DNA from 2 places in the Sporanaerobacter sp. PP17-6a genome. Region 1 is predicted to be linked to the other one. Evidence: riboswitches for the same ligand, from Rfam matches in the RefSeq annotation. Region 1 holds a riboswitch; the other holds the start of a gene.
The links. A riboswitch is a leader RNA that binds a small molecule or an ion and turns the genes downstream of it on or off. The one in region 1 is predicted to bind cobalamin.
Positions count from the first base shown of each region.

Region 2: it holds a riboswitch for cobalamin, as region 1 does, so the genes downstream of both, PP176A_RS08505 (ABC transporter substrate-binding protein) here and PP176A_RS04685 (DUF4430 domain-containing protein) in region 1, are expected to answer to the same signal.

Region 1 covers NZ_FMIF01000009.1:41,669-58,324, reverse strand. Annotated here, with positions in the region: gene PP176A_RS04745 (hypothetical protein) at 1-52, shown strand, start outside; gene PP176A_RS04740 (hypothetical protein) at 39-1,553, shown strand; gene PP176A_RS04735 (AAA family ATPase) at 1,554-2,525, shown strand; gene PP176A_RS04730 (DUF58 domain-containing protein) at 2,526-3,371, shown strand; gene PP176A_RS04725 (vWA domain-containing protein) at 3,372-4,922, shown strand; gene PP176A_RS04720 (VWA domain-containing protein) at 4,912-7,341, shown strand; gene PP176A_RS04715 (DUF4430 domain-containing protein) at 7,343-8,662, shown strand; gene PP176A_RS04710 (S-layer homology domain-containing protein) at 8,677-10,281, shown strand; gene PP176A_RS04705 (energy-coupling factor transporter transmembrane component T) at 10,304-11,230, shown strand; gene PP176A_RS04700 (ABC transporter ATP-binding protein) at 11,212-12,819, shown strand; gene PP176A_RS04695 (ECF transporter S component) at 12,812-13,492, shown strand; gene PP176A_RS04690 (hypothetical protein) at 13,620-14,234, shown strand; cobalamin riboswitch at 14,478-14,674, shown strand; gene PP176A_RS04685 (DUF4430 domain-containing protein) at 14,926-15,699, shown strand; cobalamin riboswitch at 16,298-16,494, shown strand.
Region 2 covers NZ_FMIF01000017.1:9,995-26,650, reverse strand. Annotated here, with positions in the region: gene bchH (magnesium chelatase subunit H) at 1-3,428, opposite strand, end outside; gene PP176A_RS08515 (ABC transporter ATP-binding protein) at 3,548-4,240, opposite strand; gene PP176A_RS08510 (FecCD family ABC transporter permease) at 4,251-5,249, opposite strand; gene PP176A_RS08505 (ABC transporter substrate-binding protein) at 5,239-6,270, opposite strand; cobalamin riboswitch at 6,436-6,595, opposite strand; gene PP176A_RS16055 (hypothetical protein) at 6,657-6,956, opposite strand; gene lipA (lipoyl synthase) at 7,138-7,980, opposite strand; gene PP176A_RS08490 (macrolide family glycosyltransferase) at 8,092-9,261, opposite strand; gene PP176A_RS16230 (hypothetical protein) at 9,422-9,589, opposite strand; gene PP176A_RS08480 (acyltransferase family protein) at 10,291-12,081, shown strand; gene PP176A_RS08475 (amidohydrolase) at 12,251-13,879, opposite strand; gene PP176A_RS08470 (YfcC family protein) at 14,006-15,415, opposite strand; gene PP176A_RS08465 (pyridoxal phosphate-dependent aminotransferase) at 15,567-16,656, opposite strand, start outside.

The DNA of each region.
Region 1 (16,656 bases):
TGGGATAAATATACTTATTAAACATGGAAGGCCTTACTATGAAAAAAAATGATGTTTTTAACGTTTTAAAAAAATTGAGGAAAAAGATATGGCTGAATAGGTTTTTAAATATCATCATCTATTTTGGATTGGGAATTTCCGGCACGGTTTTTTTGATGGCCATTTTAAGCCATATATTTCCGATAGTTTATGTAGGGAAAAAGATTTTTTATATTGTTGAAGGGGGATTATTATTGGGAGTGCTTTATTCTCTCTTCAAAATTCCGTCCGTTGAAGAAACAGCAGAAATCGGAGACGATACAGGGTTTAAAGAAAGGTTTTCAACTTATTTGGAATACAGAAACTGTCATGGAGAAATATATGATGCTTTTTTTGATGAGATGAGGGAAGCTCTTTCAGAGGAAGATATAGGGAAGAAATATCATATTAAGATAGATAAAAAGATGATTTTAATATCATTGATTATTTTTTTTATTTCACTGGGGATATTTTTTATTCCTTCAAATAAACGGGATATTGCACAAAGCAGAGAAGAAATAAATAAGGATTTAAAAGAGGAAGGAAAAAAAGTAGAAAATATTGTGGAAGATCTTAAAAAAGAAGAAAAAAACGGCAATATTACATCAGAAGAAGAAAAAGAGATGAAGAAAACATTAAAAAAACTGATAGATAAACTTTCGGATACTTATGATTATGAAGAAGGAGCCTATCATATTTTAGATGCCCAACGGGATTTGGATAATATAAATAAGAAATATGATCAAGATAATAGTATAATAGCAAGTATTTTTAACGGGACGGGGATTCAATCCTCCCTTAATAAAGAAGTGAGCAACATTTCCGGCGATTTGTCGGAAGAATATAGGCAAAAAGCCTTAAAAAATATTCAAGATATGAAATCCAATGGAGAAGAAAAGATGTCTCAAAAGGACTTAAATGTTATAAATCAAATGGAAAGGGAATTGAAGTCCGATGATTGGAAGGAGAATGTTAGGAATATTGCTGATGGAAAATCTCTTTCAAATTCCGTAGAGACAGCTCAGGTGGATTTGAATGACATGAAGGAGAGATTTTTGGACAAGGACGGGAACGGATTTGAGAGTATCGGAGGTAAGGATAAAACCGAAAGTTTTACCTCTGGAGAAAGGGATAATTACGAAGAAGGTGAAAGAAATAAGGGAGACTACAAAGAATCCATAGCAGGAAAAGGCCTTGGGGATTATGAGGATAGCGGAGGAATCGGAGGAGACGGCAAAGGGGAAAATGATGTTTCTTTGCAAGAAGGGAATGTGAAAAAAAGTACGAAGTCCACAAGAATAGACAATGAAAAATCCAACCTTTTAAATATACAGGGAGTCCAGGGAGAAAAAGGAGATATAATTACAAACTCCAATGAAAATGGTATAGGAACATCGGGAATTGATAATTTACTTACCGGAAGCTATAGAGAATTTGAGAAGGACAAATTAAAGTACATTAATAAATATAAGATACCAGAGAAAAATAAAGAGCTTGTAAACAGATATTTTGAAATATTAACGGAGGAAAAATAGATGGAAGAAAATATGATACTGAATTTCAAGGGAAAATTTGAGAGTGTACTGAAAGAAGTAAAAAAGCAGATTATAGGTCAGGATGAAGTGGTGACCAATACACTGATAGGAATAATTTGCAGCGGTAATATACTTATGGAGGGAGCACCAGGTCTTGGGAAGACCCTCTTAATAAAAACTTTGTCAAAGGTATTGGATCTTCCCTTTTCAAGAATACAGTTTACTCCCGATTTGATGCCTATGGATATTATCGGTACCGAGATAATAAAAAATAACGGAAACGGTATGGATATTTCCTTTGAAAAAGGACCCATATTCAGTTCCTTGATATTAGCAGACGAGATAAACAGAGGGACTCCCAAAACTCAAAGCGCACTTCTTCAAGCCATGGCCGAAAAATCCATAACTGTAGGCAAAAATACTTATATGCTGGAGGAGCCCTTCTTTGTTCTTGCCACCCAAAATCCTATTGAAATGGAAGGAACTTATCTTCTTCCCGAAGCTCAGCTGGACAGGTTCATGTTTAAGCTGAATATAGATATGCCTGATGAAAAGGTACTGATGGATATAGTGAATTTGACTGTGGGAGACAATGAAGAATTAAATATAGAGAAAAAGGCCGGAAAAGATGATGTTCTTCAGATGAAGGAAGTAGTAAGACATGTGGCTTTATGTCAAAGAGTAAAGGAAAAGGCCGTAGAAATAACACTTGAAACTCATCCGGAAAAGACCGGTTCGGATATTGTCAGGGAATATGTAAAATGGGGGTCAAGTCCGAGAGGAACTCAATCAATGATTTTGGGAGCCAAAGCTAAAGCTTTAATTGAAGGAAGGTATAACGTATCGTTGGAGGATTTATATTATTCCGCTTATTTATCCTTGAGACATAGGATTTGCTTGAATTTCAGAGCAATGTCCGACGGAATGACAGCAGATCATATAATAGAGGAAGTGCTGAAGAAGGTGAAATAAATGGATGATTTTCTCAGACAGATAAGTGATTTAAAGATCAAACCGAGGAAAAAGCTAACTTATGGGGAGATAGGAAATTATAGATCCCAGAGTCTTGGAAATTCCATGGATTTCTATGATCATAGACAATATATTCCTCAGGATGATGTCAGAAGAATCGATTGGAAGGCATACATGAGAACCAAAAATTTATATATAAGGCAGTTTACAGAAGAAAAGACAATACATATAAAAGTGATAATGGATAACAGCCTTTCAATGGACTATGGAACTTCCGTGAAATTCGATCTTGCAAAGGCCTTAACTAAAGGGATAGGATATCTGACATTGAACCAAGGAGATATATTCAGTTTTATTCCCCTTAATAATAGAACATATGGGGAAACATCAATTAAAGGTAAAGATAAATTTTATCAACTTTTTAAAGTGTTGGATAGCATAAGTTGTGAGGGCATGACCGATTATGAAAATATCATAAGATTAAATGAATTCAACAGAGAAAGAGGAGGAATAACCTTTCTCATAACAGACGGATTTGGTGAGAATATTGATAAAGTATTGGATTTTTTATGCGGCAGAGGAGAGGAAGTTTTATTTATTCAAATATTATCCGAAGATGAAGTAGAACCTGAAGTTAACGATAAGTTAAAGTTAATTGATAAGGAAACTAATAAAATTGTAAAGATAGATATTAACAGGACTATGAAGGATATGTACAAAAAAAAGATTAACTCCTTTATAGACAATAACAGGAACATGTCTCTTAACAGGGATATAGTTTATACTTTTGCATTAAGCAGCGATTCTCCTCAGGAAATTTTAAGAAAAACTATTGGAGGTATATAAATGAAACTTTTGAATATGCAGGGCCTCTGGCCGGTACTCCTTATACCTCTTATTTTGCTTCTTTATTTTAAAAAACATCAGGAAAAGGAAATAAAGATATCAAGTATAAAAATATGGGATGAAGTTTTAAAAGAAGCGGAAGGAATCAGGACAAAAAATATCAATAAATATCTTCTTCTGTTCTTAGAGATTATGATTGTAATATCAATAGCTTTGGCATTATCGGATCCGTATTTGGTTAAAGGAAAAGCTGAAGATGAAATAACGGTATTTTTGGATTCTTCCATCTCCATGAATTCTGTGGAGAAGGGAGAAAGCCACTTCCAATTGGCTAAAGAAGAAATAAACAAATTTCTTCATACTTTAAAGGATGATGTAAGGATAAATTTAGTCCTTATAGACAGTGATGAAAATGTACTTCTTGAGAGGGGAAGTAAAAAGGAAGGAATTGATATACTAAAAAAAATAAACTGCTCGGATCTTCCGCTGAATTTGAACAAGTTCTCGGAGATAAAATCTCAATTTAGTGGAGAAAAAGTTCTCATAACGGATAAGGATGTAAATTTTGACGGCAGTGTAATAAAAGTGGGGAAGGATTTTGATAATCTGGGAATTACATATGGTTACTATGATTATTATAACGGGGATTTGATATATAAAATAAAAAATTATTCTTCAAAGAAAAAAGAAGTTCATATATCAATATCCGATGAAGAAGGGAACAAGGCTATAGATAAATCGTCAATCGGACCTAAAGAAGAAAAGGATATGTTCTTTCACCCTGAAAATGAAGAAAATGTATTTATTGTCAGCATAGAAAATGAGGATTCCTTATCGGAAGACAATAAATATACGATTCCTGTGGGACAGAAATATAAGAAGAGCGTTGTTTTAGTAGGGGATAACCCTTTTTTTGACAGTGCATTGAAAAGTATTCCTCAAATTAATTATGTAAAGAAGGATAAGATTTCTTCCGGTGATGAAGAATTTGATTTATATATATTTGCCGATAATCAATCCGCTGCAAATAATATTAAAGATTCAGGCATGTGGTATTTAGATCCCGAACGGGAAATTTCCGGGTTAAAAACCCGGGCTGAAGAAATCCACGAAGATGATGGAAGTTTTTTATCCGATTTGGATATGAGCAAGACATATGTAAACAATGCTAAGTATTTAAAGGATATAAAGAATTTCCATCCTTTGCTGAAAGGAGAAGGGGGTTCCTTCATGGTTTACGGCATGGAGAGAGGCAAAAAGGTCATATATTCTTCATTGGACTTCAATAATACCAATTTTGCAATGACTCCATATTTTCCCGTAGTTATAAAGGAAAGTATCGACTGGTTTTTTGATGAAGATTATCTTTTAGATAAAGAAGAATTTATAAATCCACCTTTTCAGTTGGTTGTAGGGGATATGAATAATAAAGCTGCCAACGAAAGAAAAGCCGTTTCCTATACTCCTTTAAAGCCGATTAGAAATTATTTGATTCTTTTGGCTTTGGTATTGTTAGCACTGGAATGGAAGGTGTACAAAAATGCTTTCTAAAATTAAAAAGAATCTGTGGATTATTTTAAGAACGGGAGTTTTTATTCTTTTGATTCTTTCTCTTTTTGACATAAGAATTCACAGAGTTAATAAAAAAGACGATACCGTATTTTTGGTTGATCGATCCTTAAGCACGGCTGAAAATAAAGAATCAATAGAAAAATATATAAACGAACAAATTCAGAAGAAGGATAAAAAAAACCTTACAGAGGTTATTTCCTTCGGGGAAAACGCAATGACGGACATGCCTTTGACCGATAAGAAAGAAAAATTTGCATTTAATACAAATATAAACCCTGATTTTACAAATATTGAGAACGGAATTCGGTTTGCTTTGGACTCTTTTCCTCAGGATGTTAATAAAAATCTTGTGTTATTCACAGATGGGATTGAAAATTTGGGAAGTTATCAACAGGTAGAAGAAAAATTAAAAGAAGAAAATGTTAATTTGTTCATATATCCTTTAAAAAGAGCGGATAAAAATGACTGCCAGCTGAAATCCATGAAAGTACCTGCAAAAATTTATAATAACGAGGAATTTCCGCTGTCGGTAGAAATTTATTCAAATTACGGTACAACTGCCGATTTTCATCTCTATGGAGATGAGAAGGAGATACTGAATAAAAGAATAGAAATAAGAAAAGGCTTGAATTCATTAAAATATGATATCTCCCCCAAGGACAGCGATTGGAAGAGCTTAAAGGGAGAGATAAAAGCTGACGGAGATGCAAACTCTTATAATAATGTATTCACCATAGGATTAAATCCCGCCGGGAGCCCAAAGATATTGATTTTGGGCACAAAGGAAGATACGAAAAATGTGACTAATCTCTTAAACAGTATAGGTATTCAGATATCCCGTTATACTCCGAAAGAAGTGAACGGTTCTGTTGATTATTTGATACAGTTTGACGAAATAATATTGACCAATGTTTCCCATGATGATATATCGGAGGAATTGGAAAAAAATTTGGAATACTGTGTTAAGGAAGAGGGGACGGGCCTTCTGGTAATAGGAGGAGAGAACACCTTCTCCATGGGAAATTATAAGGATACCTTATTGGAATCGATGCTTCCCGTTAAAAGTCAGATAAAGGGAAATGAAAAGAAGCCCAATTCGGGAATTGTTCTGGCAATAGATACTTCGGGAAGTATGGAAGATGAAACGGGAGGAGTAAAAAAGATAGAAATTGCCAAAGAAGCGGCTATATCCTCTTTAGATATATTGGATGACAATGATTGGGCAGGAGTAATAGGATTTTCGGATAGAGCCGAATGGGTTGTTCCCTATGGGAAAATCAAGGATAAAAAAAATATTGAAGAAAGTATAGGAAAATTGAAAGCTCAGGGAGGGACCTTGATAATGCCTTCTTTAAAGGAAAGTATAAAGTCACTGTCTTCAGGTAATACCAAAATAAATCACATAATACTCCTGAGCGACGGGGAAGGGGAAAAGGAAGGGTATGAAGATATATTAAAGGAGATGGAAGAAAAGGAAATTACCTTATCGACAATTGCCGTGGGAAAGGATTCCGATGAGAAGTTTTTAAAATATCTAAGTGAAGAAACAAAGGGGAGAAGTTATTATGTAGAAGATCCGGCAGATATTCCTAAAATATTTGCCAAGGAAACTTATATGGCCACAAGAAAGTATATAAACGAAAGAGCCTTTTATCCCCAATTGGTCAATAGTCTGGGAATAATAAACGAAAATTTTCTGCCTAAAATAAAAGGGTATATTTCCACCAGCTTAAAGGACAGGGCAAATTTAATATTGAAAACCGATTTGGATGAACCCCTTTTGGCAGAATGGCAATACGGATCAGGCAATGTCTTGGTATGGACTTCCGATTTAAACGGAAAGTGGAGCAAATATTGGATAGAATGGGAAGAGTTTGAGAAAAACTGGTCTAATATAATAGACTATCTTTTAAGTCAAAGAAATTCGGGAGAAGATCATATTGAGATTATCCAAAAAGGTGGGAATGCTGATATATATGTGGATACTGAAAAAAATGGGGAAAAAGCCGATATATCCGTTACGGAACCCGACGGAAAGAAGTACGAACTCACTATGAAACAGTATGAAAAAGGAAAATTCAATCAAAATATAATATTAGATAAAAAAGGAAGTTATATAGTTAATTTAAAGGTAAGCAATGAAGACGGTTCAAATTCATTATATACAAGAGTGTTGTACTTAGATTATTCTCCGGAATATTTTTTGGAGGAAGAAAAGGATAAAAATTTGGAACTTATGAGTAAATACACTGTAATAAACGGTGAAACGGAAATTTTTTCACTTCCTATAAAGGATAAAAGCTATTCTGATATAAATATGAATTATATATTTTTACCTTTGGCTGGAATTTTATTTGTATCGGATCTTTGGGTCAGAAAAAAGTTTGGAGGGAATTAGTGTGAGAAAGAAAGTAATAAGGTTTATATCTGTTTTGTTGATTTTAATAATGTCCTTTTCAATTCTTACGGGATGCGGGAAAAGCAATACTAAAGAAATAACTAATATTGAAGATAAGGGAAATAAAGAAAACAATGACATATCAGGGTCAAAGGGAGAAAGTCCTGTAGAAATTTTAGAAAATAAAGAAGAGGATAAAAAGGAAGAAAAGGATAAAAATACGGAAGAAACAAAAGAAGAACAAGACAAATCTCAGGACAAAAAGACTGAAGAGACAAAAAAAGAAGAGAATGTGGTAGTGATAGACGGTGTAACATACAAAAATTATAAAGGGCCTGTCCAGGGAGAAAAGAAGTACAAGGAAGGCACACCGGCAAAGGAGAATTCCGATGAATATAAAGCAACGGGAGATATTGAAAGTCCATATAAGGTTAATCTGATAGTTACTACAGGATTTGGGCATAAAAAAGTTTTTGCGAAAAATGTGGGAATGGTAAAAGACGAAGTGGGAATGGAAGTCCTGTTTAGAAATCTTGATATTCAAACCGCATATGGGGGAGGATTCGTTAATGCCATTAACGGCATTGAATCAAAATATACATTTTTTACGGGAGACGAAAGAAAGGAAGAAGACTGGTTTTATTGGGTCAACGGCATCCTTGCTCCTATAGGGGTAGCGGAATACAGGCCTAAACCCGGAGATGTAATATGGTGGGATTATCACGATTGGAGTATAACAATGTTTATACCCGCAGTAATAGGCTCTTATCCTCAACCTTTTAAGAGCGGATTTCAGGGAAAAAATCCGGGAACCGTAATATTGTATACGTCTCCTTATGCCAATGAGGCTGAGAAGTTAAAGAAAAGCTTGCAAAAACAAGGAGTTACACAAATAGATATAGGAAAGTATGATGCAGCACTTATCGAAAACCCCAAAAAATATTATATTGTGCTGGGCGTTTGGAATGATTTGGTTGCCCAAAGCAATATAACAAACAGCAAGGGAAAAGAAATAAATCTGATGAAGGATATCAATGAAAAAAATAAATTTGTCGGAGTTAATTCAAAATTTGAAGGGGGGAAAGTCCATGCGTTAAACTTTAAAGGGGAAACTGTTTCTTCCTATGATCAGGGAGGGGCAATATATGCTTATGCAGCAGGAATAGGAAGCACAAAGCCCATATGGATGATAACCGGAACTGATGATGAAGGATTTAAAATGGCGTATAACGTGCTTCTCAATGAACCCCAAAAGATCAAGGATTGTTTCGGAGCAGTGGTTTCTAAGAATGGAGTTGAAAAAGTACCGTATTTAAAATAATGGGAGGGATATGAATGAATAGAAGGAAAAGAATAATTGTATCGTTATTGCTCGTTTTAGTTATATCGGCAAATATATGCACAGGTGTTTTTGCCGCTAACGAATCCTCGTTAACAAGGGAAGAGCTTTATAAGGCGGCTCAGAAAACAATAGAATATTATCATAAAACCTATAAATCAGGGAAATATCAAGGAATAATGGATTGGCCTGCCCTTGGATTATTCGGATTCGGAGAAGATGTAAGCAGTCCTAAGTGGACCGTAGACGGAAAAAATGCAGCTTATTTCAGAGAAGAAGAAGCTAAAAACGGGGTCGGTCTTTCCAAAACCAAGAATACCGATTTTCAGAGAACCATTATCGGTATTTGTGCGGCGGGAAAGGATCCGAGAAACTTTGCCGGGATGAATTTGGTTCAGATTGTAAAAGATACAATGCTTCCAAACGGGCATTTTGCAGATTCCGTAGCGGATAACAAAACAGGGAAACCCGTGGGGGACAATTTAATAAATGCTCATATATTTGGGGTTATTGCTCTACATTGTGCTGGGGAACCAGTACCGAATAGGGATAAATGTGTTGAATGGCTGGAAAATCAACAGCATAAGGATGGAGGATTTACTTGGGATGTAAAATACTTTGATAATCCTAAGGATTATGATTATATTGTTTCCGATGTGGATATGACGGCGGCAGCACTGATGGCTTTTGCCATACTTGGGGAAGATGAATCGAATCCTGTAGTTGCCAAAGCAATACAGTTTTTACATGATGAACAGCTTCCAAATGGGGGATTTCATTCCTGGGGGACTGACAATCCCGAAAGCTGTGCATGGACCATACAGGCATTGACCTTACTCGGACAGGATCCCATGGGGCCTGAATGGACAAACGCAAAGGGACAAAACCCCGTTACATCTCTTCTGAGATTTCAGAATTCCGACGGAAGCTTTGTTCATGTGTTGGAAGAAGATGATATGATGGATGTATATGAAAACAGTATGTCTACTTATGAAGCTTTATACGGAATGGCAGATGCCTATAACAATAAGTCGGCTTATGATATGCTTTATGAAAAGTACAGACCTGAAGGGGAAAAATATCTTTTTAAGGATTATAAACCGGGAGATTATGCATTTAAAGAAACGGCGGATTTGGTTTATGACTATATCATATCGGGATATACCGACGGTACTTTTAAACCGGATAATAACGTAACAAGAGCTGAATTTACAAAGATGCTGAACAACGGGAAGGGATTCAGAAACGAAGCGAGAGATTATTCGGGAGAAAGTAAATTTAATGATGTACCTGAAGACCACTGGGCCTACGGGAATATAGGAGTAAGTGCGGAAAAGGGATATATCACCGGAGTTACCGAAGATACATTTAAACCGGAAGATCCCATAACGGGAGAACAGCTTATGATAATTTTAATAAGAGCGGCAAGTCTTGAAGAAGAGGCCGACAAACTGAAAACAGGAGGCGGAGATTGGGTTGAAGGGTATATAAATTTGGCAAAGGAAAAAGGTCTTGTATATGAAAACTTTCAGCCTAAAGAACCCGTTACAAGAGCTCAATGTGCATGGAGCTTATATCAATTTTTGAATATTAACAATTAAATCTAATTGGAGGGAAGAACAGATGGAAAATATAGCTGAAAGTCAAAAAAAATATTTAGCCCGTGACAGGAATATTGGATTTTCATCTGTGCACCCCCTCCCTTGTTTAATATATTACATAGGAGTAATAATTTTTTCCATGATGATAAAGCATCCTTTATTTATATTTACGGGTTTGGTTTTAACCATATTTATCAATTATATAGGAGATGAAGGAAAAGCCTTAAAAAAAAGTTTAAAGTTTTATCTCTTTATAGGAATGATGGTAGCCTTGATAAACCCTTTCATATCCCATGAAGGAAATACAACGATTTTTTATTTTTTCAGCCGTCCTATCACTTTGGAATCAGTAGTATACGGGATTGTAATGATGTTTTCTCTCTTAATCATACTTTTTGTATTTATATCATTTAATCAGATAATGACCAATGAAAAAATTTTGTTTCTTTTTTCAAATATATCACCGAATACGGGACTGATTGTCATGATGATATTGAGATTTGTGCCTCTTTTAAAGGATAGAATTCAAGATATATCACTGATTCAGGAGCAAAGGGGAATCAGTACAAAAGAGGGAAAAATTAAAAAAAGGCTGGAAAACGGAATGAAAATACTAAATGTCCTTATCGCCTGGTCCTTGGAAGAATCCATTGAGACGGCAAGATCCATGAAAGGGAGAGGATACGGAGTTGTACACAGGAGAACTTTTTATAATAACTACAAGATGGATAAAAGGGACTGGACGGTTTTTTCGATGCTTTTGTTTTTAATATTCTTGATAATTGTTTTGCACGGTTTAGGTTACGGAAAATTTGAAATTTATCCGAAAGTGGGATATATATTGTTTAATTTAAAAGATGTATTTTTGTACATATTATTTATTTTATATATGAGTATTCCTATTGTTTTGGAAGGGACGGACAGATTGAAATGGAACAAATTCAGATAAAAAATTTATCCTTTACTTATCCCAATCAAAAGAAGAAGGCTTTGGATAATATCTCCTTTTCGGTAAAAGAGGGGGAATTTTTAGTATTATGCGGTCCTTCCGGGGGCGGAAAGACTACCCTTTTAAATCAGTTGAAAAGGGAAATTGTACCTTCCGGAGAAAAAAGGGGAGAGATATTGTATAAAGGGCAGTCAATTGAAGAAATGGATAGAAAAATCTCAGCCGAAGAAATAGGTATGGTATTTCAGGAACCTGAGACTCAAATTGTGACGGATACAGTATGCCATGAATTGTCTTTTTCTTTAGGAAATTTAGGATATTCCCCGGAGGAGATGAAAAAGAGGATCGGAGAGATAGTCAATTTTTTTGGAATGGAAAATAAGTTTTACGATGAGATAAAAAACATGTCGGGAGGACAGAAACAGATACTCAATTTAGCATCGGTACTGTGTCTTCATCCGAAAGTACTTCTTCTCGATGAACCTACTTCTCAGCTTGACCCGGTTTCGGCCAAAGATTTTATTCAGATGGTATATAGGTTGAACAGGGATTTCTTTATGACGGTTTTAATGACTGAGCATAGGTTGGAAGAAGTTTTTCCTATAGCCGACAGGATTATTATGATTAAGAATGGGAGAATAGAGTATGACGGAAGGCCTAAGGAGGTTGCCAAAAGTATATATGATAAGAAAGATAAATTATATATGAAATTTCTTCCGACAATAACCCAATTTTATTTTCAAAAGGAGAAGAATCCGGCAATCAGCAATATTCCCACTACGGTCAGGGAAGGGAGAAGATGGCTCAGCGGCATAGATATAAATAAAATAAAAGGAAAAGAAATTAATTCAAAAAATTTCGATTTCGTCATTATGGATTTGAAGGATATTTCATTTAAGTATGTAAGAGAAGGTCCATATATTTTAAACAAATTAGACCTGAAAATATACAAGGGAGAAGTATTATCAGTATTGGGGGGCAACGGAGCTGGAAAATCGACTCTTCTTAAAATAATAGGGAAAATGCTCAAACCTCAAAGGGGAAAGATCTTATCGAATGATTTTAAAATAGGATATCTCCCTCAGAATCCAATGAGCTATTTTCTTTATGACACCGTGGAAGAAGAAATATGTAAGGAAAAAGAAAATAAGGATTTTAGAAATGAAAAATTCGAAAGGATTATAGAACTTTTTTCTATAAAAGATTTATTGAAGAGGCATCCCTATGATTTGAGCGGAGGAGAAAAACAAAAGGTGATATTGGCTTCCATACTCATGACAAATCCAGATGTGATTCTCTTAGATGAGCCCACTAAGGGGATGGATGTTATATCTAAAGATGTTCTTAAACATATTATAGGTAAATTGAAAAACAAAGGGATGACTGTAATTATGTCCATTCATGACTTGGAATTTGCAGCGGAAAATTCCGACAGATGTGCTTTACTGTTTAACGGAGAAATAGCCGTTGAAGATATTCCCTCTCTGTTTTTCAGCAGAAATTATTTCTACACAACAGCTATTAACAGGATATTCAGAGATATAATACCTCAAGGGGTTATCAAGGAGGATTTGATAATTGATGATTAATTCGAAAAAATATATCATTTTAATTTTGCTTGGAAGTATACTTATATTGATATTTTCGGTATTGTGGACGGATAAACATTATATGATTTTCAGTATTCTGATAATTTTTTTGTCATTAGTTCCATTTTTTCTTAAGTTTGAAAGGAAAGAATTGAAAGCAGAAAACACGGTACTGATTGCCATACTGGCATCGACAGCGGTTCTTGGCAGGGTTCCCTTTGCAGCCATACCCAGTGTACAAGCCACATCCTTTGTTATAATAATGACTGCTCTTTCCTTTGGAGAGGAAACAGGATTCATGGTCGGCTCATTGGGGGCATTTGCTTCAAATATGTTTATGAGTCAAGGACCTTGGACCATATGGCAGATGTTTTGCTGGGGAATGATGGGGGTTTCGGCGGGAATATTGAGGAATACAAAATTTATGAAAAATATAATCGGACAGAGTATATTTGGATTTATATGGGGATTTTTATTTGGCTGGATAATGAATATATGGTATGTCCTATATTTCGGTGCTGACTCATTTTCCTTTCAGGTATTTTTAATGTCATGTATAACCAGCTTTAAGGTGGATTTGAACCATGCAATTTCCAATGTGGTATTTATACTCCTGTTCAGTAAGAGCTGGAAAAAGATTTTCGACAGAGTTAAAATAAAATACGATTTATAAGATAAAGATTAATTTTTTCTCTTTTTTCTTTTGTGATATTATTAGTATGAATAATCGTTATGTAATATTTCAGTTTATTGTCTTAATAGGTTTATTTTTCTAAATTGTATTGAGTAAGGAGGAATTATTGTTGATTGTTATAACCGTGATTATGGGAGTAATCGGAATACTTTTATTCATGTTTATAGCCTGCTCATTTAAAAGATTATTGTTAGCCAATGAAAGTGGGTTTTTACACTTGTTAATGTCATTAATGTTTCTTTGTTGGCTTCCAATCCCTTTTGCAATTTATATTAAAATGAAGGAATATGACTTTTTGCTGATTGGAACAATATTTGGCGTATTGTCACTTTTACTTTTTATATTTACGATGCTGTTACAAGCAGGTCATTTATCATATTCTGCAAAGGTTCAAGGTACAGACAAGATTTTATGGGAGAACAGAGATGAATGGATGTTGAATGGTCTTTTAGGCGGATTAGTTGAATTAATGGCGGGGTTTCTTAAAGGCATATGGGCTATATTTCTTACGATTTGCTTTAAATTAAACGGACAAACAATATTTTTCATGACAGGTATTGTTTATTGTATATTGACTCTTTTTTATTTAAGTATGTTATTTAACAGTAGTATCAATAAAAAACCAAAATTTTTAAAATACTTAAAACTTAATACTGCAGTTATGAATTTAGAAAATGTGGTATGGTTTGCCGTTTTATTGATATGGCTGGTAACGGAATAAGTAAAAAAGAGAAAATTCAAAATTGTTTTATGTTTACTTTTGTAGTCATATCAACCACCTCCCACCACATCCTGCTTTTTCCCGATTGCCTTTCTTTTATTTTACCAAAATATTCATGCTTGTACAATAAAATATCATTTAAAGAAAGTTTAAAAAATATTACAAAATTTGATTGTTAAATATTGAAGTAATTAGATTTATATGGTATACTGATTATAGTAAAAGAATTAAACTTTTAATAACTTAATAATAAATTGTTTAAGTTCTTTATCTCAAGACAAAGATTAAAAGGGAATCAGGTGAAAATCCTGAACGATCCGGTCACTGTAAGTGGGGAGCGTTCCTTCAAGAAGTCACTGTTTAAAAAATAAATGGGAAGACGAAGGAAAACGTTGTTTTGATCCACAAGTCAGGATACCTGCTTAGACATATTGCATTACCTTCCGATGAAAGGGATATGTAAAACTATACTTAACCTGTTTAATATGATAGATATCGTAAATTATAATATATGATGAGTTTAACAGCTCTGACTTTTATCGGAAGTTAGGGCTGTTTATTTTTATAATTTATTTTATAAAATTAGGGTAAGGGGGGACAAGGGATAAACATAAGATTTCAGAAGGGAGGAGATACAGAATATCAAAAGGTATCTTACTTTAAAAAATAAAAAATTTAAGGAGGAAATATCATGAAAAAATTTAGAGGAATTAACAAGTTTAAGAGTATTAGTATACTGGTTTTGGTGTTAACTTTATTTTTATCCAATATGGCTTTTGGAGCTCCTACCACAGTAAGCTATAAAATAGTGAGCACCTCGGATAAAGGCGGCATTGTATTTGAGAGTGAAGAAGTTGCTGCAGATACAAATGAGACATATTTTGACGTTCTGGAGAGGATTTGTTCGGATAATGACATTCCTTTAGATGCTTCCGGTTCGGGTTCCGGAATTTATGTCAGAGGAATAAACGGAGAATATGAAAAGAGATATCTTCCCAATGAAGATTATTATTCCGGATGGATGTTCAGGGTGAATAATGTTCTTCACGGATATTCCGCAGGAGATCCGGCTAATTCTAAAGTTGCAGAAGGAGATAAGATTACATGGTACTATGCATGTCCGTCTTATACCTATTTCCCAATCCTTGACGATAGTGATGTAAATTTTGATTCATCAGGAAACATGACAGTAGATGTTGATGCAGAGATATTTGAAGATGTATGGAATTGGCAGATAATTACGGTTCCGTTAGATGAAGGCAGAGTTGTATTAGAAGGCGAATCAGGAAATAAAATATATGCCACAATAAACGATGGAGAAGCTGTATTTGACGAAACTGATTTAGAAGATTTTGAGGAAGAAAATGTAAAAGTTTATGTTGAAGGAAAATGGTATGGGACAACAGAGAATCCAGACCATTGTCCAAAGATTGTCAAATCGGAGATAGTAAGAGTACAGTTATAGAATAATTTTATATCAATATATTTATTTTTATTAAAAGTTTTTAAGAGGAATTCAGTAAAAAATAAAGAAGATATCCGGGCGATATCTTCTTTATTTTTTATAAATATTATATTTTTGAATAATATTAATTTTGTATGATGTTGTTTATAATTAAAACATATTATCCTCATCTTTGACACTTACAAGGCATAAAAACTCTGATAAGTCTTGAGAATGGGACGTTCCAGTTTTTTTAACTTTTAAAAAGTACGTAATGTTTTTATCCTTTAAAATTTTTTTCTCCAAATAATATATTATTACACATTGTGCAACAACAATATTTGGAAGTTGACAAAAAAATAAAGTATTTTCAACGACTTCAGCGATTTTTTTTATTATTCGAATGTCAAAGACCCAAAAGAAAATCATTTCTCCCTCTTATTAAAATAAGAAAAGTGTAAAACTATCTGACACTTTTTTATTTTGCCAAAATATTTGCATATATGCAATAATAGATGTCATTTTTTAAAGAATGATATAAAATTTGATTATTAAATATTGAAGCAGTTAGATTTATATGGTATACTCATTCTAATAAAAAGATTAATTTTATAATAATTTAATAATCAACGGTTTAAGTTTTTTATCTCAAGACAAAGATTAAAAGGGAATCAGGTGAAAGTCCTGAACGATCCGGTCACTGTAAGTGGGGAGCGTTTCTTCAAGAAGTCACTGTTTAGATAATAAATGGGAAGGCGAAGGAAAACGTTGCTTTGATCCACAAGTCAGGATACCTGCTTAGACATGTGCATTACCTTCCGATGAAAGGGATATGTGAAATTATATTTGGTTGTTTTTTGATATAATAAATAATATTGTAGATTATAACACATGATGAGTTTAGCAGCTCTGACTTTTATCGGAAGTTAGGGCTGTTTATTTTTTTGAATTTCAAAATAGGAAAGGAAGAAAGTGAAG
Region 2 (16,656 bases), on a different contig from region 1:
TGCTCGAGCATTCCGTCAATCCATTTTGGGTTTAATACCCTTGTCCTTATTCCTCTTTCTATGGATTTCTCCACACTTTCGCTGAGAACCCTGTCCCCTGTCGTATCGGTTATATACATTTTGGCTTTTTGCCCCTTTACCATTTCCACTGATTTCGATAATCCTCCGAAGTATTCGTAATAATGATCCAAATCCGTAATTTCATATTCATGATTGCTTCTTATTTGAGAAATAATCTCTACGGTTTTCAGGTTTTCTTCATAAAGCCCTTCTACTCTTTTACCATGAACCTTTCCGTTATACACATGTTGCAGACTGTCTATATAAGCTTTCCCCAACTGTTCTTCTTTTTCCCAATTTTTTGTTTCTATTATCTTGGTTATTCCCGTACCGTAGCTTCCTTCCTTAGGGCCGAATACCCTGGAAATAGCCAGTTCTTTTGCTTCCTCTTCATCATAGCCTTTATCAAGAAGCTTTTTGTATATTCTTTTTGAATTCCTTTTGAAATAATTTTCCTCATCACTTTCGTCCGATTTCCAAAGCCTTTCAAATATCTCATTAAGGCTTACTATCAAATTCGGAAACATGTCTCTGAAAAAACCGCATATATTTATTGTTACATCTATTCTGGGCCTTTCCAGTTCTTCAATGGGAATAATGTCATATTTTGGATCCCATTCATTGCTGCTCTCCGAAACCCTGACCCCCAGATAGGCTAAAATCTGGGAAAAAGTTTCTCCCTGAGTCCTCGAAGTTTCGAGCCCCCACAGCACCACGGCAGTAGATAAGGGATAGGAATTCTCTTCTTTTTTATAAGCATCGAGAGTATTCAAACATATCTTTTCCCCTCTCTTATATGCAATTTTAGTGGGTATAAGCCTGGGATCAAATTGATACAGATTATATCCTGAAGGCAATATTTCAGGATGCCTGTATATATCTCCCGCCAACTTTGCAGGATTATACTTTCCCTCCAATACCCTCATCAAGCCTTCCATTTCATAATTTTTTTGAGATGATTCAATAATTGTACACCCGTATTCCAAGGATTTTATAAATTCATCTTTATTATTTTCATTTATATATTTTGACTTTTTCAGCTTTCTATTTTCAAAATAATAATCAATAATTTTTTCTGCTTCTTCATCAATCTCTCTTATAGTCTCATACTGATCATTATCTAAGAGAGCATCTAAACTACATCCGTTAGCTCTTGTAATTAATTCCCTGATGCTTAAAATGCCGTTTCTGTTGTACCTCAGCAGACCTTTTGCATATTCCCTCGCTTCTTCAGGGGTATACCCTTTCCCGAATATATGGAGTCCCTTCGGTATGAGGCTTTTCTTCATTCTGTATAATTCTCCTTCTATATTATCGAGGTTCTTCGGCATATTAAGTTTTTCAGCCAGCTCCCATATACTTGATAATATATCATCGCTGCTTTGGGGAGCTAATGATAAAGACTGATGATAATTGTCTATCATTGATATTAATCCCGCAAATTCTCCGTAAAGTTCCCCTTGTACAAATACCGGCGGCTGATAACTTATTATATTTGCATAGGATCTTCTTTTAGCAATGGTCGACTCAGAGGGATTACCGCAATAATATAAATATATATGAGGAATATCCGATAGAAGCTTGTCCGGATAACAATTTCCGCTCATACCGCATTCCTTTCCTTTTAAAAATTCCAAGGTGCCGTGGGTTCCCACATGAATGATTGCATCTGCTTTGAATTCGTCTTTAATCCATTTATAGAAACCCGAATACTGATGATGGGGAGGCAAGGTTTTATCATGATATACTTTTTCAATTTCTTCATGTACTCCTCTCGTGGGCTGCAATCCTATAAATATATTCCCTTCAATTATCCCGGGAATCAAAAACTCATTATTATCGTTGACCATTATACTGCCGGGTGACGGTCCCCATTCCTTTATTATGTCTTCATAATCAGAACTTTTCTTTAATTCTTCTCTATATTTTTTATCCGGATATTTAATCATTTTTTCCCAACTATCACTGTATTTCCCTGAATTAACTATACCCCCGGCAGTAAATATCCCCATGAGTTCTTCTTTAGTGAGAGGATTTACTTTATAACCTTTATCTTTTAGATTTTTCAATATATTTTCAACAGATGAAAATGTATCTAAAAATGCTCCTCCGAATATATTACTTTCTCCAGGAGGATAATTATAGCATATAATAGCTATCCTTTTATCTTTATTTTCTTTTTTTCTAAGATTGATATATGACCTGATTCTGGATATCAATTTGTCTACTCTTTCTTCTATTATCACAAGTTCATCGGTTCTAATATCAAATTCCATGTCATATCTTGGCTCTGTCATAGCCCCGACAGGATATGTTTCGATACATCCGTCTAATTCCGGCAGCATAACGGAAATCATCATTTCTGATGTGCTGCAGCCCTGTATTGATTCTTCCCATTCCTTAATCCTTCTTCTTGACATAAAATAAGGATGAAAATACGGGACATCTGCTTTTTTTAGCAGATCTATACCTGCTTGAGGTTCTCCGCCCATGGGACCTGCTCCAAGCCTGAAGGACATGAAGTTCAGTATTATATCCACAGATGTTTTGGTGGATTTTAATATCACATCTTTAATCTTCTTTTCATTCTTTGTAAATGCTCCTGAAATTGCAATAGGAATGACATTTGCAAATTTCTCAATTCTTTTTTTGATTTCTCCGACACAGGACGATGTATCTACAGGATATTTATGGCCGTAGAAAAGAATCGCTACTGTGGGTTTTTTAATATCAAAGGGAAAGTCCTTTTCATACTCTTCATAATTTTTATAAAATCTCATAGTCTCAGGATTACATATACCAACTTCTTCTACTTCCCTCGGTTCCAGCAGTCTCGGTATTTCATTTATATTTCCATAATCCCTCAACATGAGGTAAAGCATATTGAGAATATTTGACTTATCCGCTACCTTAAAATATTTCAGTATACTAAAATAATTTTTCATATCCCTCATCTTGCCCGGCATTATTTTGCCGAGCGTTTCCGCCGTACTCTTCATCTTTTCAATGGCAGCCATATTCATTTTCTTTTTGTTTTTCCCGTCTGTCATGCCCTTCATAGTAAAACTTCCGAGACGCATATACTCTCTTGCGGAACTTCCGTAAGGAACTATATTCCCATTGCAGCTTTCAAGACCTATATATACGCTTTTCGCTATACTTGAAGGGCTTCCCATTAAATCTACAAAAACCAAATGGCTGTTTTTAATATCTTCTGCCATTTTTTTGGATTTTTCATCATTCATCTCTTCTTTTCCGTAATAAAGATTTAAATCAAGAATATTAGGATATTGTCGGTTTATCTCCTTCCCTGCTTCAATTAAGGATTTAATTCCAGGGGTTGATACAGTTATAAAAGTAATCTTCACCATAGGACCTCCCTATACTTTCTAAATGCATTCTTTCGCATAAAATCTCGGTTTTTTCGTATCTTCATCCATTGTTATTTCGGCTTTAACTTTAAAGACTTCTTCAATTGCTCCGCTTTTTAATATAATCCAGGGATCTCCTTTTGCGTATATTGGTGATCGTCAATTATAATGAGTTCGTTTGAATATCTGACCGCATGATTTATATCATGGAGTACCATGACTATAGTTATTTCTTCTTCCTTATTTAGCTTCGTTATGAGATCCATTATCTCTAATTGGTTACATATATCAAGATAAGTAGTAGGTTCATCCAGCAGAAGTATCTCCGGCTTTTGTGCAACAGACATAGCAATCCACACCCTTTGCATTTCTCCTCCTGAAAGGGTATTAATTCTTCTGTTCTGAAGCTTTATCACTCCCGTCTTCTCCATTGCCCATTGAACTATTTCACTATCTTTTCCGTCAACGGTCTCCCACCAATTTTTATAAGCATATCGCCCATATTGAACTAATCTTTTTACAGTTACATCGTTCATCGTATTATTATTTTGATTTAATATGGCTATCTTTTTAGCTACATCTTTGTTTTTCATTTTGAATATATTCTCTCCATTTAAAAAAATCTTTCCCTTTTTAGGTTTTATACTTCTGTTAATGGTCCGTATTAAAGTAGTCTTTCCACAGCCATTTGGACCAATAATAGAATAGACCTTCCCTTTTTCTATCTGTAAATTTATATCCGTTAAAACATCTTTATTTTTATAGCTTACGCTTAAACCCTCAATTGATAATATAATATTCTTATTCATCTTTAGCCTTTTACTCCCTTCTTAGCAAGAATAAAAAGAAAGGAACTCCCAGTACCGCCATTACAATTCCTACCGGTATCTCCATGGGGCTTAAAACAGTTCTTGCAAAAGTATCGCTTAGCATTAGGAGTACAGAGCCAAATAAAGCAGTTGCAGGAAACATGTATCTATAATCGTTCCCAATAACTAACCTTATACTGTGAGGCACTATAAGCCCTACAAATCCTAAAAGTCCCACAACACTTACTGCACTTGCCGCAAGAAAAGCGGCTAAAGCCGTAAATCCAAATCTTGTTGCTTCAACATTTAAGCCAATACCCCGTGCAACATCGTCCCCCAATATCAAAATATTAAGTTTGTCCGCAAATATATTTGCTAAAACAAAACCAATTATAGTGTAAGGTAAAATAGTCCAAACTTCCGGCCAGCTTCTTGATGATAAACTTCCATTCATAAAATTCAATGCTCCATGGACCCGATCACTATAAAAGACCAATATTCCTGAAATCCCTGCGGCAAAAAGAGACGATACAGCTACTCCTGCTAATACTACCCTTATAGTTTTTATGCCGCCTTTCCAGGATAAAAGATATATTATGGAGGCAGCCAACATGGCTCCCATAAAAGCTGCAATAGTCACCATTTTTATATACTGGGGAAAAACGACCAATACAATAATTCCAAATAGTCCTGCTCCGCTGCTTATACCGATTATGCTGGGATCAGCTAAGGGATTCTTCATTACCCCTTGTAAAATAGCACCTGACAGAGCAAGATTTATTCCTACCAAAGCTGCCAATATCATTCTTGGAAGCCTGATATTCCAAATTACCATTCTCTCTGGACTTCCGTCATCCTTAGAAATAACTTCAAATATCCGCTTCACCTCTACCTCAAGAGTTCCTTTTGTAAGCCCTAATATAAAAGATATAAAGAAGAGCATCGCTAAGATAGCAATAACAGTTATTTTAAATCCCTTTTTGTCCCTGAGAGAAATATCATTTTCCATCCTGATGAGTCACCTCTCCATATATTTCCGGATATATACTCTTTGCCATATATTCTATTGCTTCACTATAATAAGGACCTGCATTATATAAGAAATACTGTTGGGGAAGATAAATAACTCGTCCCTCTTGAACGGCTTTTACTCCCTTCCATACGGGGTTACTCTTAAATTCCTCTTCCATAGTCTTTTTGGCCTCTTCGTCATCAGATATCATACTTGTAACCAGAACATAATCAGGATTCTTTTTCACTATGTATTCCACATCCAACGGAGTAGTTTCCGAGCCTATAGTATCGGGAGGCAAATCGGATGCAATATTGTCAAGTTTTAAAATTTTAGCTACATCTCCTGCTATACTATTGTCCAACTTAACAGCAATAGTTTTGGCTGTTATATATAATATGACCACGGATTTATTGTCTTTGGGCAGTTTAGATACTATTTCTTCTTTCTTATTCTTTAGAGCTTCTATCTTTGCTTCAGCTGATTTTTCATTTCCCAGTATCTTGCCGAAGGCATTATAAGTTGCTATTACATCATCATAGCTTCTTATATTAGTAGTAATCACCTTAAACCCAATATCCCTTAATTTATCCGCCTGTGTCCCTTGAGTGCCGGCCTGAGCTATAATTAAATCCGGTTTAAGGGATACTACGGATTCCATATCTATGGAATATACAGGCCCTATCTGTGGAAGATCGTTTATTTCCTTCTTATATTCGGATATCAATTTTAAATTATCTGTTATATTAGACGTACATATGGATTTTCCCCCCAAATCGTACCATATATTTAAGGGGGTGCCTGATAAAACAGCTACCTTTTCCGGTTTCTTTTCTAAGATAGTTTCTTTCTTGAGAAAATCCTTTATCTTTAACGGATAATTATTTCCCTCTACAGTTATGGGAAGGTCTTGAGTATTGCTCAACCCGCCTGTCTCAGTAGTTTTAGTATACCCCGAAACGCTAAATATCAACATAATCACAACTAATGGCAACAATATCCTTTTATAGAACTTCACCTTTTTCATCCTCTCTTTTTATAAAAAAATAAGAACTTCATTAAAGCAATAATCATGGCTAATGAAGTTCTTATAAGCTTATTAAATAATCTTTATTATATAAAATTCAATAAAGCAAAAATTCTTCTAAAATAATAATCAGCTTTCTCCATCCACCGTAGAGTTATTTCTGCTAATAAATAGGTAGGTTTTCTGACTTAAGATTCATCATCTTTTCTGTCTTCCCAGTTTCCCAGTGACATTTAGAAAAGACTCTTCCTTTACAGCGGCGGGACCGTGAGGGATTTTCACCCTGCTTCCCTAGCCCTATTCATTCTTATATTCAATTCTCATCTATTATATTAAATATAGTGATATCAATTGTCAAGACAAATTTTACTTTGCCATCAACGTCTGCGCCAAGCAGCTCTTACGCCAAACACCACTAATCCTATCATCAGCAGGATACCAATTAGCGCAGCGCCGGGTGCGTCATCGGTTTCCCCAATGTAAATGCCGGCAATGCCAATCAATATCCCGATGACAAAGAGACAGGCAGCGATACACCAGGCCTTGCGCCTAACTTTCTTCAAAAAGTCTACCTCTTTATCCGTCGTTGGCGGCAGCGGTATATTGACAGGAGATTTCATCTTTTCATAGTCCGAGCGGCAATCGTCACATTCCTTTAAATGCTGTTCGACCTCCATTTGTACACGCTTTGGGCGTATTCTTTGTATATTTCTTCAATGCGGGCACCCACTACCTCGCCTCCTTTTAATTGATTCTGCTTATATATCCCAAAAACGAATGTTTCGTTACAGAGGGAAAAAATATTTTGAACAAAAGCGGAGAGAAATATTTCTGCAGTCTTACCGTCCCCTTCATGTCTTAAAAATTCTCTGCATAGTAAGAACTTCTAACGAGAGGTGCCGATGCCACTCTCTTAAAACCCATGGATAACGCGATTTCTTTATATTCGTAAAATGTTTCAGGAGTAACATATTCCACTACCGGAATATGGGATTTGCTGGGCTGCAAATATTGCCCCAATGTCAGCATGTCACAATCAACTTCTCTTAATCTTCTAAATACATTTATTATCTGTTCTTTAGTTTCACCCAAGCCTAACATCATACCCGATTTAGTCCTCATATTTGGTTTTGTCTTCTTTACATAACCAAGTAATTCTATAGATCTATCGAATACCGCCATAGGTCTAATCTTATAATATAATTCCGGTACTGTTTCTACATTATGATTCAGTATGTTTGGTTCTGAATTTATGATAATATCTATTAATTCCTTATTTCCTTGCATATCAGGTATAAGCAGTTCAATTGTTACCTTTGGGGCAGTCTTTCTTATTTTCTCTACAACTCTTGCAAACTGATTAGCTCCTTGATCTTCCAAATCATCCCTAGTAACAGATGTAATAACGGCATGTTTTAAACCAAGCTTAGCTACAGCCTTAGCTACGTTTTCCGGTTCCATGGGGTTTATTTTTTCGGGCTTTTTCTTAGTTACATTGCAAAAGGTACAGTTTCTGGTACAATTTCTACCTAATATCATAAATGTGGCAGTTCCTCTTTCATAGCACTCCATCCTATTAGGACAATTGGCTTCATTGCATACGGTATTTAAAGAAAGTTCTGAAATCAAAGAGTTTACCTTACCTGATACATTTCCACCTTGTATTTTTACTTTAATCCATTCCGGTTTTTCTAAATGCATTTGTTATTCCTCCGTATTTAAATTTATATCCAGCAGTCCATTAATAAATTCATCTGTTGATAATCCAAGGATATAGTCATTAATATCTAAATTATCCTATTTCAGCCACATCTATTCTTCTGCAATCCTGCCGATAACCTCCGCTGCTTTTTTTGCACCCCCGGATAGTTTAAGGCTTTCTGATAATTTTACGGCATTTTCCTGATAAGAATCATATTCTAGAATCGTCTGCACCGCTTCTTTCATATCTTTGGGGTTATCATTTTTTAAATAAACTCCGGCACCTAAAGTCACAACTCTTTCAGCTACCATGCGTTGTTCTTGATGCTGGGGAAATAATACCATCGGTACGCCATAATATAAGCTTTCGTTAACGCTGTTCATTCCGCTATGTGTTATAAAAACATCTGTATTTTGTAATACTTTTATTTGTTCAACCTTGTTCTTTATTTCAAAATTCTCAGGTATTTCTCCCAACGATGAAATATCCGTGCTTTCGCCTACGGACATGATAACATCAAATTCGCCATCACCAAATGCCATCAAACATTTTTTATAAAATTCATTATTTTTATTGTTTACGGTCCCAAGGGAAATATAGATAAGTTTCTTATCACTATTTCGTGGTCCCGCCAATATATCGGAAACAGAAGGACCCACAAAAAAATATTTATTTGAAAATGTGTTCGCTAACGGTTGAAACTCCTTTGAAGTATACACAATAGTGTATGTTTCATTGTCATTTTGGATGAGAGAAATAAAATTATCAACAGCATATCCATAGTCATTCAATTGTTTAATTTTTTTCTTGATACGATGCATTCCTTTAATCATCCGTACCATTTCCATTAAATTTTGTTTCATCATCTTTGCGGTATATTGGTTAAAAGCAAAGGAAGTGGTAGAGCAAACATATTTTATATTCAGTTTAGCTGCAAATAATTTTCCCCAAAAACACAAAGAATCTGAAACAATACAATCAGGATGAAATTCATTTAGTTCTTTGCAAACTTTCTCGTCTAAGGCTATAGTAGTATCCACTGTCATTTCAATAAGCGCTGCAAAATCCTTTCCTATTTTTTTTTCATCTTCAGCCTTCAGTTCAGGTACATACTTATCACATTCAATATATTTAGCACCTGCTCCTTCTATCTTTTTACGGAACATACTAAAGGAATAGTACCATACTTCATGCCCTCTTTTTGTAAGTTCACGGACCACTTCTATTGTTGGATTGGTGTGTCCATAGGCTGGTATACAAAAAAATACAATTTTACTCATTTCTCTACCTCTTTAAATAATTATTTTAATCTTTCTTCTTATTCTTCACCTTTATAAACTTCTTCTATGAAATTTATTAATATATCCTTACAATCCGATGTTGCTCCATATAATGCCATCAACGAAATACGATTGTTTATTTCAGGCAGGACTTCTCGCCTTAAAACACCAATATAGGAGTCATTCCTAAAGAAAATACCGTAGTCATAAAACGCCCAGGCGGTGTACTCCATCCCGACACCACATCATTTGCAACTATGATACAAACAGTTAATAAGCCTAATGTTCCGATTAATGATAAAACCCCTCCAATAACAACTTTCTTCATCTTATACCGAACTCCTCTCCCATTAATATCAAACAATATAAGTTTATAACCTCATAATTAAAAGATAACTTTTTTCTCCGAATTATAAATTAAAAGTGCTAAAGTAATAAATGCTACTAATTTTTTATTAAAATCATTTATTACAAAATGTTACAAAGTTTGATATCATTGATTTAAATTCAATTATAACTTATTTACTTTTATATAATCAATATCCATCGAAAATAATTCCTCAATTACTTTTATTTATCTCAAAATATATCTTATAAAAAATTATAATTTTATCAACATTATTTCTAATGATATTTTCATCATAAACGCCGTTTTCACAAACCATTTTGTTAAACATTTTCTCAGCCCTCTTCCATCTATATGACTTTGGAAAACCATCCGCTAATTACCAATGAAATTAAATATATAAACTGATAATATATAAATATACATTATATTTCTTTATCTTGGCTTTAATTTCTTCTGAATTTTCGAAGAACATATTCGGTATCTCAGTAGTAAACTGCTGTAATTCTTTAGATATTCCACATTTTTTTGTTATCTCATCCATGTTTACAGATGAAGCAATAATATTTGTAACTATATTGTAATCTTTATATAACTTATTTGAAACCTTTTTTAAACCATAGACTAATATACTTAAGTTAGAGGTTATAATTAATATTATAGGAAGTAGAGGAGATTTCATATTGAACACTATACACAATCGTCGTTACATAACAGGATTAGATGGACTTCGCGCCTTTGCAATTTTATCTGTAGTTTTTTATCACTTCACCTTTAGTTGGGCTAAAGGTGGTTTTTTAGGAGTTGATATCTTTTTTGTCCTATCTGGTTATTTAGTAACCTCTAAAATTTTATTAACAGGAGAAAATTTTAAAGTAAAAACTTTTTGGAAAGATCGTCTTTGCAGAATATTACCATCTGCTTATTTAATGATTATAGTCACTGTCTTATGGGTAATACTTTTTAACCATAGACTTTTGACAAGCCTCTTAGGAGATGCAATGTCTTCTATTTCATATACAACTAATTGGTGGTTTATTTTTCACAAGATTTCTTACTTTGATAGCTTTGGCTCACCATCTCCCTTGAAACATATGTGGTTTTTGGCAGTACAGGAGCAATTCTATATTTTATGGCCATTTATACTTATAATAGGACTAAAAATCACTAAAAAAATCGGCAAGTTTTCACGTATAGTTTTTATTGGAGCTTTGCTTTCAGCAACTTTGATGGGTATACTTTATGATCCAACTGCCGACCCAAGCCGTGTATATTATGGCACAGATACTCGTGCTTTTGAATTATTAATAGGAAGCTTTTTAGCAACTGTTTTGGCAAACAAGAAACATTTCACTAAGGAAGTTTCTCCGAAACAAAAAAATGAGTTAAAACTCATAAGCATTATTTCTTTTTCTATCTTTATTTTTAGTGTCATATTTATAGATGAATATAATTCCTTTTTATACAGAGGCGGATTATTTCTGTTTAGTTTAAACACGGCTTTACTTATAGCATGTGTTTGTCATCCACAAGGAATTTTAGGTCCTATACTTTCGTGGAAACCTATGCGCTGGATTGGTACAAGATCCTATGAAATATACCTTTGGCATTATCCTATTATGGTCTTAAGTACCCTTATTTATGAAATAGGAAACCCATCATACTTACGTGTCTTTTTTCAACTAATTATTACATGTATTATTGCAGAATTCTCATATCGTTTTATAGAGCTGCCAATACGAAAATTTGGGTTTCGAGAATATTGCCATTACTTAATCTCAGCAAAAAAAACTACCACTATAATATCATTTTTAGTGATCATGTCCCTTGCTATTGGTATTACCAGTATGGCAAAAATAAAATCAAACTTAGAAAAGGCCGAAGCATATTCATCCGAAATAAATACAGCTCAAACTCCCGAAAAAAAAGCTTCTAATAAAAACCTCAATAAAAAGGATATAAAAGTATCTACTGAAAATGATGAAAAAACCTCATCAGCAGAAAATGGAACTTATAAGGATATATTAGCTATTGGAGATTCTATTATATTAGATATTGCTCCAAGCCTTAACGAAAAATATAATAACATTACAATCGACGGAAAAATTGGAAGGCAAATGTCGGAAGCAGCAACCTTAGCTGCTAAGTATACCACATTTAATGATTCTGATAAAGCGGTTATCATTGAATTAGGAACAAATGGCTATTTTACAAATAAACAAATTGATAAATTGCTTGATTCTTTCTCAAAATCACATATCTTTTTAATAAATATTCGTGTGCCACGTTCCTGGGAAAGCAAGGTCAACAAAATCTTAAAAGAAAAAGCTGAAGAACGGGAAAATGTGACATTAATTGACTGGTATTCTACGGCTTCTAAACATCCTGAGTACTTTGACCAAGATGGTGTACATTTAAATTCCAAAGGAGTTGAATCCTTAGAAAGCCTTATTATCGAGAACCTAAAAATATAATAATATTTTACAGTACCAGGTATATTTATTATATATATAGCTTTTACAGCAATTATCTTCCTTTAATTTATAATCCTCAGCTTTTCCTACTGTTTTGCCCTGTGTATCGATATTTTTGTAGATGGATTTATTGAATCCATCCGAAGCATTTCTTATTATCCTAATATACCTAAATCTTTTCGATATCGAATACTAACTTACCATCAATAAAAGTTTTCAAGACCTTAACATTCTTAATATTTTCAGGTTCAATTTCATATATATTTTCTGATAATACAACAAAATCGGCTAATTTCCCAATTTCTATTGAACCTTTAATATCTTCGCTGAAAGAAGAATATGCAGCATCAATAGTAAATCCATGAAGTGCTTCATCAACTGTCAATTTTTCTTCCGGAAACCATCCTCCATTTGGGAAGCCATTTAAATCCTTTCTGGTTACTGCCGAATATATACCAAGCATTGTATCAGGCAGCTCAACGGGACTATCCGAACCCAATGCCACTTTTATGCCTTCGTTCAATAATGTCTTCCAATTGTATGAATTAGTAATTCTGCTTGGCCCAAGCCTAGATTCAGCCATATGAATATCATAGTTTAAGAATATAGGTTGCACATTAGCAACAATGTTCAATTTCTTAAATTTTTTCAGCAGCCTGTCATTGGTAACCTGACAATGCACAATATTGCTTCTTAAATCTCTTTTCTTATATTCTTCCGGTAATTTTTCCAAAGCATCAATAACCATATTTATGGATTTATCTCCTATAGCATGGGAAGCAATTTGCAATCCGGATTCAGTTGCAGTTAAAATCAAATTATCCAGTTCATTTTGTGTGTATTGCGGTATCCCGAAAGTAGAATTGTCATCGCTGTACGGTTCCGATAAATAAGCCGTTCTGGTTCCTAAATTCCCATCAGTTAATATTTTTAGCTGTCCGATTTTAAAATGATCATCGCCAATCCCGGTCTTATATCCTTTAGAAGCAAATTCCTTAATATATTCTAAGGTTGGAAGCAGGCATTGTTCATAGACTCTGATTTTTAGTTCACCGTCTCTGTTCATTTCAGTATACGAATCAATAACATTCTGCCACTCTATTCCCGGTAGCATAAAATCATCAGTGCATAAAGAAGTAATACCTCTTGATAATACATAGTTTGATGCAAGCTTTATATATTCTTTAAACCTATCTTTAGATACCTTAGGCAGCTTAGAGTATACCAACTTCATTGCACTCTCTCTGCAAATACCTGTTGGAACACTATTCTGGTCTATATCAAAAATTCCATTATTTATCTCATGATTTTCCTTGTTGATCCCAATTTCATCCAAAACATTACTGTTTACGACACACATATGATAACATCCTCTGGTTAAACAAATATTATGTTCTTTTGAAATTTTATCTAAGTCATATCTGTTAGGAAGTCTTTTAACATTAAAATAGTCTTCATTCCATCCCTTTCCGATTACCCAGTCTCCTTTCGGAATTTTCTTTGAAGAAATATAATCCTTAACTTTATTAATTAATTCCTCTATTGATTTTGTCCCTACTAAATTACATTCATACAGATTTGAACCAAACATGGCTAAATGCATGTGGCTATCTATAAAACCCGGTAATATGGTTTTCCCATCTGCATCAATTACAAGGCTGCTTTTATTTATTAATTCTGAAATCTCTTTATTAGATCCTATATTCTTAAATATTCCATCTTCAATAAATAATGCTTCTGCTTTTGGATTTCTTTTATTCATTGTATAAATATTTCCGTTTAATATAATTAAATTCATATACACTCACCTTTTATTTTATATTTACTTAGAATAGCTTAATCTGATTGTCTTAGCTTTTAAAAATAGATTAAGCTATTCTAACATTTTAATTTTAGCATCTATTTTCTTAATCTTGAATAGTAGTTAAAAAGGTCCTATTTGTAATTTATATGCCAATATAACCATCACAATGTTTGTAAGAGTTATCAACAAAATCGGTTTCCATGCAAATTTAACCCAATCCTGATATCTAACTTTACACAGCCCAAGTGCAGCTAAAAGAGTACCGGATGTGGGCCAAATATATTGTGTAGCGCCCTCTGCGTACTGATATACAACGACTATAAGCTGCCTGCTCATATTTATTATCTGACCAATCGGTTTTAAAATTGGCATAATCAGCATGGCCTTTCCAGTGCCGGATGAAACTAAAAATTCAAAAGCCATAATTGCGAAGAATAGGATTATTAAAATCCCAATTTCTTCTTTTCCTTCAAGTGCCTGAACTAACGTATGGATAGCGGTATCTATGATTTTAGCATTATTCATTAATACTAAAATTGCATTTGAAAATGCCAAAACAAAGGCTGCAGGAAGAATATTTTTTGCACCTTCCATGTAAATTTCGCATGCTTTATTAGGATTGATTTTGAATATAATTACAATAACAAACGTTAGAATCACATATAAAGATGTTATTTCAGCAATCCCCCAACCTAATTTAAGAGGACCATACCCCTGTAATATCACTGCAATAAGCAATCCTATTAATGCAACAGACCTCTGCCAAGTTAAGGGTAATGATTCGGATTCTTTTTGTGTTGACAATTGATTAATATATTCATCAGCAATTACACTTTTTGTGGGGTCTTTTCTAATTCTTTTGCAATACCATAATAAGTATGAAACGGTTACTATATAAAATAATGTCGAAGCCATCAATCTAAACGAAAAACCTGAAAATATCGGTATTCCTAATATTTCCTGTGATATTCCCACAGTAAACATGTTTAATGCACCACCGCTAAAACCTATAGCCTCTCCCAAGATACCTGCTCCCACTGCAGATACTTTATCATATCCAGCTCTAATCATTATACCTGCGGCTATTGGATATAACGGAAGACATCCATCCTGCATTCCTATATTCCCTAAAATTGTAAAAATTAATAAAATTACAGCCGGAAGTAAACTAATATGATTAGAGAACGTATTAACTAATTTTCCTACACCAGCCTCAAATGCACCTGTTGTCTGGAGAAATTCCAACGTACCACAAACCATTATTATTTGAAAAAATATTGACGCTGCATTCATAGCACCGTTATAAATTGCTACCCCGAAACCTAATGGGGAAGTTGGTGTCGGTTTTTCAACTGTATGATAACTATCAGGGTCCACAATTGTATTTTCTGTCACAGGATCAACAGTTCTTACATATTCTCCACTTGGCACGATAAATGACATAATTATTACCAATAACATCATTGACATTAATATTATATATACATGTGGCATTTCAAATCTCTTTTTCTTTATTTTAGTATGTTCCATAATCTCCCTTCTTTCTTGTTTTTAGCTCTAATAAGTTTTATATACTTTTTGCTTAATTCCCTTTTGACGTATTAAATTGTTCCTAAATCCACTAATTACTTAAGCTCATCGTTTATGAACAGAGTAATTGTTTCAAATGCAATATAATAAATTATAATTTTTCTATAGCTTTCTTTATTCTTTTCATACCTTCTTCAATGTTTTCGTAAGAATTTGCATACGCTAGTCTGACAAAATGGCGGCCTTTCTCGCCTTTGAATGCATCTCCGGGAACTAAGGCAACCCCTGCTTCTCTTATAATATAATCACAAAATTCATCTGAACTCATATTTAATTTATCAATACATAAAAAAAAGTAGAATGCTCCTTCAGGCTTGATGTAATCTATTCCATGTATCTGATCTAAATATCTTATAACTAAATCCCGTCTTCTCTTAAATTCTTTAACCATCATTTCAGTCCAAGATTTACCACTCTCATATGCCGCAACAGCGCCATATTGGGCAAAGGTGCTTGGTTGCGTAGTCATGTTCTGGTGAGTCTTGCATAAATACCTTGTTATCTCAGGCCGAGCAATCGTATAACCAACTCTCCAACCGGTCATTGAAAATGCTTTTGAAGTAGTATTTACTATTATAGTTCTTTCTCTCATTCCGGGTATAGTAGCTATGCTTGTCCACTTCTGATCAAAATAGAATTCACTATAAGCATCATCAGATACAACGAATAAGTCATTCTCAATAGCAATTTGAGCTATTTTCTCCAAGTCTTCTCTTGACAATATAGCACCGGTAGGATTATTTGGACTATTAATTAATATCATTTTTGTTTTATTTGTTACTTTTCTTTTCAATTCATTAATATCTAGTGAATAGTTATCTGAAAACTTAAGAGGCACCTCTACAGGTATAACCCCTGCTAAAAAAGCTTCATCAAAGTATGCTGGAAAGCACGGCGTCAAAAATATGATTTCATCTCCAACATCAAGTAATGATATCATAGAATTTATTAATCCTTCTACTGCTCCAACTCCTACAACTATTTCATTATAAGGATTTACTTCAATTCCGATTGTTCTTTTAATATTGTCTGCGATTGCAGCTCTAAGCTCTTCAACTCCTGAAATATCGCTATAATGCATTTGGCCAGCCTTAATTGATTTAATTAAAGCTTGTATTGCAACTTCTGGAGAACCAAAATCAGGCCTTCCAATTTCCAAGTGGATTATCTTTCTACCTTCT